2 regions of the Lysinibacillus sp. 2017 genome follow, and region 2 is predicted to be linked to the other one. Evidence: riboswitches for the same ligand, from Rfam matches in the RefSeq annotation. Region 2 holds a riboswitch; the other holds the start of a gene.
What was found. A riboswitch is a leader RNA that binds a small molecule or an ion and turns the genes downstream of it on or off. The one in region 2 is predicted to bind glycine.
Positions count from the first base shown of each region.

Region 1 (3,425 bases), 390 kb from region 2:
ATTGGGAAATTAGCGGTCTTCAATAGCTGTGCCGCACGCTCTACTTGATATTGAGATGCTTTCGGTAATTCCATCATGCGATATTGTGAAGGCTCCCAAAACGCAATCTCACAATTCACTTTCGTATTCAAAATATTTTCAGGAATATCTAAATGAACAACACCCGGTCTCCCTTCAAAGCATTTTCGTAACGCCATTCGCAGCATTTCTGGAATACGATCAAACGAAGGTACCGCTTCACTCCATTTAGCAAATTGCTTAATCGTCCCCGTTTGATCAAAACATTGATATGTACCGCCACGGTCTGGTAGTTATCTAGCTGACTTTTTTGTTATGTTAGAATCACAAAAAAATCCGAGCCTTCAATAGGAAGCTCGGATGTTAATACTATTTTTTTTGAACTTTATAAAGAACAAACAGCAGGATAAACCATAGCGGTGTGAACATTAACGCAGTTCTTGTTAAATCAGAAATGGCCATAACAACGAGTAAAAAGACGAAGAATGCCAACACGACATAGTTAATGAATGGTGTTAACGGTGCCTTGAAAATCGATGTTGCATGGAGTTCTGGATGACGTTTTTTATAAATGATATGTGAAATTAAAATAATACTCCACACCCAAATAAAGCAAATCGAACTTACTGTTGTAACGATACTAAATGCATCTTCTGGCATGAAATAGCTTAGTAATGCCCCCGCCGAAACGATCGCTCCTGATAAAATTAAGCCATTTTGTGGTACGCTATGTTTATTTAATTTACCAAAAGCTTTTGGAGCTTGTTTATTGTTTCCTAAGCTAAATAACATGCGGCTCGTTGAAAACAAACCACTATTCCCTGATGAAGCTGCAGACGTAATAACAACGAAGTTAATAATGCCCGCCGCAACGGGAATGCCTACTAATGTAAATACTTGCACGAACGGTGAACTTGCCGCGCTAAAAGTATCCCATGGGTTAATCGTTAAAATAACGAATAATGCCCCTACATAAAACAGTAAAATTCGAAATGGAATTTTATTGATTGCAGATGGAATATTTTTTTGGGGGTTTGCAGTTTCAGATGCCGTTACCCCGATTAATTCGACTCCAACAAAGGCAAAGACAACCATTTGGAAAGCCATTAAGAAACCGAATGCCCCGTTCGGGAACAAGCCACCATGCGCCCAAAGATTTGAAACGGCTACTTTTCCTGAATCGGTTTCAAAGCCAATGATAAGTAACACAATGCCGATGACAATTAATGCAACAATCGTAATTATTTTAATTAAGGCGAACCAAAACTCTAGTTCTCCAAATAGTTTTACAGTTAATAGATTGAGTGCCAGTAATACGATTAAACATAGGATAGCTGGTACCCACTGTGGTATATCAAACCAATACTGCATATACATGCCGATTGCAATAATGTCTGCCATTGCCGTCATAATCCAGCAAAACCAATACGTCCAGCCTGTTATGTAACCTGCCCACTCACCTAAGTATTCCGTGGCGAATTCAGTAAATGATGAATAGCCGCCTTTAGATAGTAATAACTCCCCTAATGCACGCATCACGAAAAACAGTGCAATCCCGACGATTAAATACGCCAATATAATGGATGGTCCTGCGAGTGAGACCGCTCTTCCTGACCCTAAAAATAACCCTGTCCCAATTGTTCCGCCAATCGCAATTAGCTGGACATGTCTGTTTTTAAGATCGCGTTTTAATTCATGTTGTTCCAAGACGATTCCCTCCGTAAGATGTAATTCTACAACTGCCTTTTCGCAGCGTAAAATAATAAGTATGACTTCGCGGATCTAGCGATAAATTTTCTGGAAATAAAAAAGTGATTGTCCCAAAAGGTATACCTTTTGAGACAATTCATTAATTGAGTATAAATTATCCGCTTAAGGCGGTGCTCCTGTGGTGGTCAGAATAAATTCTCACCATCCTCGTCGCAAAGGGTCTGTCCCGAAATGACTTTCCGGACAGACCCTTTGTAAAGAATAATAACGTCTCTCATTACTCTTCTGTCCTTTTGCCTGAGATTATGAACCCTTCGGCGACGCGTAGCCCGCGCTCTCTCCAGAAACTGCTCCCGTCTGTAGTTTGATCCACAGCGATCTTCACATTGATATCTATGCAATTTGTTGCTTATAAGTTGTCTAGATTATTCGACTACTGATAATACGCGTTTAATACTATTATTGATAACTAATACTAGCACTTTTTATAGAAAATTCAATGTAAGCAAGTGAGAGCAATACAACATTGGTAGCAATTCCACTAACTTTTTAACATATTCCAAGCATAAATAAGAATTATTGAACGTGAAATTATTGAATTAATAATTGATTTTCTAATAAGGTATGGTAGACATCCTTTAATGTGCCATGCGTTAAACCCGTTTTGTCCATTTTCACAACGAATGTAACCGGTACTGCTATTTCAGTACAGACGATTTGCTTGTTGTTTCGGATATCTTCTGGATAATTTAGTTGAACCATTAATTGATTGCCTTCCTTTGTTACATTTTCTAAAACTCGCCCGCATCCATCTGCATAGGTAGTAACAAATAAAACTTCTTCTTTTTCAAAATCAATAGTTGGAACAGATTCGAATTGGGAAATTTCTGCCCAAGATTCATACAATTGTTCATCTTGAATAACCGAAATAGTTGTTCCTAACTCATGTGGGACAAACGCTAATTGGAAAAGTAATTCATGCTTTATAGTTAATTGCTGTGTCGAATTATCAATTGAAGAATGTCCTCCAGTAGGCTGTGCTTTATTAGGAGCTAGATCTGTATGCTGTTCTTGTTCAGTACATGCAGTTAATAAAACGAATACGAATACGAACATAATGGATCGTAACAAACCGTTTTTCATTTTAATCCCCCTTCCATCCTTTAAATAATTAGTCGTTCAAGCTCAAAATAAGTTACATCACGAAATCCAATTGACCTAAATTTCTAAATATAAAAACTATTTAGCGATAGGTATTTAGGCTAGTAATTATTAATTTTATACTATAAGATTTAACATTATATTAATTTTATATGGGGGAGAATTTCATGAAATTACTAAAAAACTTAAAAGTTCGTAAAAAAATAATACTTTTGATAGTCATCAGTATTATGATTACGCTACTAATTGCAGGGTTATCTTACGTACAAACACGTAATATGACGAAAAATATTGAAGATATTTATGAAGAAAAATTTATTCCAAACGACTGGTTAAGTAACGCCATTTCTGTTAATTTACGTATTGATAGCATCATCATTGCATTGATGAAGTCAACGGATGATGCAGAAAAGAAACAATTACACAGTGAAATCGATGACGGTGTAGACCAAGTGTTAACTGACTTAGCATCCTATGAAGATTTGGATCTGACAGAGGAAGAAAAGCTAGGATTAGCAAATTTCTATGATGCCGTA
Region 1 covers NZ_CP029002.1:2,003,918-2,007,342, forward strand. The annotation lists gene DCE79_RS09550 (thiamine pyrophosphate-binding protein) at 1-197, opposite strand, end outside; gene DCE79_RS09555 (amino acid permease) at 388-1,725, opposite strand; glycine riboswitch at 2,004-2,082, opposite strand; gene DCE79_RS09560 (dehydrogenase) at 2,320-2,871, opposite strand; gene DCE79_RS09565 (methyl-accepting chemotaxis protein) at 3,057-3,425, shown strand, end outside.
Region 1: it holds a riboswitch for glycine, as region 2 does, so the genes downstream of both, DCE79_RS09555 (amino acid permease) here and gcvT (glycine cleavage system aminomethyltransferase GcvT) in region 2, are expected to answer to the same signal.

Region 2 (3,425 bases):
TACCAAGAGCTGACATCGCAACTGATGCTGCAAGTGCTAGTAATGCTTGGTTCGAACAAATATTCGATGTCGCTTTGTCACGACGAATATGTTGCTCACGTGCTTGTAAAGTTAAAACGTATCCACGACGACCATCTTGGTCTACTGTTTCACCAACTAAACGGCCTGGAACTTTACGCATTAATTTATTTGTTACGGCGAAGAAACCACAGTGTGGACCACCAAACGCTTCAGAAATACCAAATGGTTGCGCATCACCTACTGTTATATCTGCGCCAAGTTTACCTGGAGGAGTTAATACGCCAAGTGCTAATGGGTTAGAAGAAACGATGAATAATCCTTTCGCATCATGCGCAATATCTGCAAGCGGTTGTAAGTTTTCAACTTGACCGAAGAAGTTTGGATATTGCACAATAACAGCCGCAGTTTGATCATCTACTAAGCCTTTAAGTGCTTCAATATCTGTTACTCCATCTTTTGTAGGAACCGTTACAACTTCAATTGATTGGCCGTATGCATAAGTTGCCACAACATCTTTGTATTCTGGGTGGACAGCACCTGAAACAAGTAATTTTTTTCGACGTGTATGCCCTGCAGCTAGCATACCTGCTTCAGCTAATGCTGTACCGCCATCATACATAGATGAGTTGGCAAGGTCCATTCCAGTAAGTTCAGCAATCATTGTTTGAAACTCAAAAATCGCTTGTAATTCGCCTTGAGAAATTTCAGGTTGATAAGGTGTATACGCTGTATAAAACTCTGAACGAGAAATGACATGATCAACTACAACTGGTTTGTAGTGATTGTAAACACCTGCACCAAGGAATGATACGTTACAAGCAGTATCTTTATTTTTCGCTGCAAGTTGCGCTAATTCTTTCATTAATGCTGCTTCAGATTTTGCTGCCTTAATGTTGTACTCACCTTGGAAGCGTACTTTTTCTGGAATATCCGCGAATAGCTCATCAATTGTAGAAACGCCAATTGTTTGTAACATTTCTTGCGCGTCTTGTTCTGTCATTGGTAAATAACGATGTTTCATTACATAACCCTCTTTTCAAAAGTTTTATTTACTGCGTTTATAAAATGGAGTTTCCACAATAACTGCCTTCGCAAATTTACTGCGAATTTCAACTTCTACTTCAATTCCGACTTCAGCGAATGTTGCGTCAATTAAAGCTAAACCAATATTACGTTTTGTTAACGGCGATTGTGTACCCGTCGTAACTTCACCTATTTGTTTGCCGTCCTTAAACACTTTATAACCGTGACGTGGAATACCTTTATCAATCATTTCAATCCCAACTGATTTACGAGGAAGACCATTTTCTTTTTGTTCGATTAGCGCTTGTTGACCAATAAATTGTGGCTCTTTTGCTAATTTCACAGCAAAACCGATACCTGCTTCAAGGGGGGAAATATCTTTTGATAATTCTTGACCATATAACGGTAAGCAAGCTTCAAAGCGTAATGTATCACGTGCACCAAGTCCAGTAGCAACTACACCTTTGTCTTTGCCCGCTTCTAAAATTTTGTTCCAAAGATCTTTAATAGCTTCTGGTGCACCATAAATTTCAAAACCGTCTTCCCCCGTATAACCAGAGCGAGAAACAATTACATTATGACCAGCGACTGTTACGTTGTCTTGGAATTTGAAATATTTAATCGTTGAAAGATCTGTATCTGTTAATGTTTGTAATACTTCTTCAGATAATGGTCCTTGCAGTGCAATTTGTGCATAGTCAGCAGAAGCGTTCGTTAATGTAACTTCACCTTCTACATGTTGCTGTAACCAAGCGAAGTCTTTTTCAATATTTGCTGCATTGACACAAAGTAAATAACGGTTGTCTTCTAAACGATATGTTAATAAGTCGTCTACAACACCGCCTGTTTCGTAGCAAAGTGCGCTATATTGTGCACCGCAAACTGCGATTTTAGAAATATCATTGGATAACATTTTTTGTAAAAAAGGAAGTGCATCAGGACCTTCGACGAAGATTTCTCCCATATGCGATACATCAAAAAGGCCCGCACGATTGCGAACTGCATCATGCTCTTCTTTAATAGATGAAAACTGTACAGGTAACTCCCAGCCACCAAAATCAATTGTTTTCCCACCATACTTAGCATACTCGTCGAAAAGTGGTGTACGTTTTAATTCATTTGTCATTTCAATGTCCTCCTTAAAAGTATGTATTTTGAAGAGCTCTTACCTTTCATTGCGAAAAAAAAGGACAGACGAATCCCGTAAATTGGGATTCTCTGTCCTTGCACCTGAAAGTTACACCTAAATTTGAATTTCCATCACAATTTAGGCTTTCCCCTTTGGTGGCTACAATTTAAGTTTGCAGCGCTCTCCAGAGTTGCGTCCAATACGAGTCTTTTTGCCTGAGAGATTCATAGCATTTGCTATTTGCTCCTTCGGCGACGTGACTTCACGTTCTCTCCCCGTACCATCATCCGCGTGAAATATATTGAACTAAGATTTTAAGATAACTCTTAGCCATATCCTAACATTGAATGTGATGTAAACGCAATATTTTTTTGATTTTAGTCGAAAACACGAACATTAAAACAATAATACTATTTACCATTCGCCTTTTAGTCGTTTTACTTGGAATGCAATGTATTCAACAATTTGACGCAATGTGCGATTAGCAGTTAATACTTGTATATGCCCTGCTTCCCGATAAAATTTCCGTCTGTGGTTAAATAGTTCTTCTAACTCTTGCTCCGATGATTTTTGAACAATAGGACGGTTTTTATCGTTTCTTATACGCATATAAATATCTTCGAAACGTGCATCTAAGAAAAATACGAGTCCTGTACGACGCATGATTTTACGATTCGCCTCAATCATGGCAACGCCTCCACCTGTTGAAATGATACAAGCTTCGTCGCGAAAACTTTGTAAAAATTCTTTTTCGATTTCGCGAAATCGCTGTTCCCCGTATTTCTCGAAAATTTCTGGAATTGACATTCCTTGTTGGCGTACAATTTCATGATCCATATCATAATAGGGCATTTTCAAGTAATAACTTAATCGACGGCCTATTGCACTTTTTCCGCTCCCCATAAATCCAACTAAATATATTTTTCGCATGGCTATCACCTTCTTCTAATTACGAGTTGCTCGATTCATCTATCTATACTATTTAGTATATTTATCGTAGCACGAACGTAAATAGATTCCAATGAATTATAAATTTTTAATTCAGCTAAGTAGGCATTTGTATAGTGTAAGGCAGCTCCTGTGACAATAAAAAGTAAAATGATTGCAAGTGGAAAGATAACCCCGCGCTCATTATTGTACATACGGTTTAACGATTCTTCTTTCTCGTATGGAGCCATCTTTCATCACCACTTTCATCAAAATAGTTGAACCGTCAACGGTTAAATCCCAATTTTCTACAAATGGTAACATG
Region 2 covers NZ_CP029002.1:2,397,996-2,401,420, forward strand. The annotation lists gene gcvPA (aminomethyl-transferring glycine dehydrogenase subunit GcvPA) at 1-1,042, opposite strand, end outside; gene gcvT (glycine cleavage system aminomethyltransferase GcvT) at 1,067-2,170, opposite strand; glycine riboswitch at 2,367-2,460, opposite strand; gene DCE79_RS11655 (shikimate kinase) at 2,588-3,103, opposite strand; gene DCE79_RS11660 (hypothetical protein) at 3,139-3,351, opposite strand; gene comGF (competence type IV pilus minor pilin ComGF) at 3,305-3,425, opposite strand, start outside.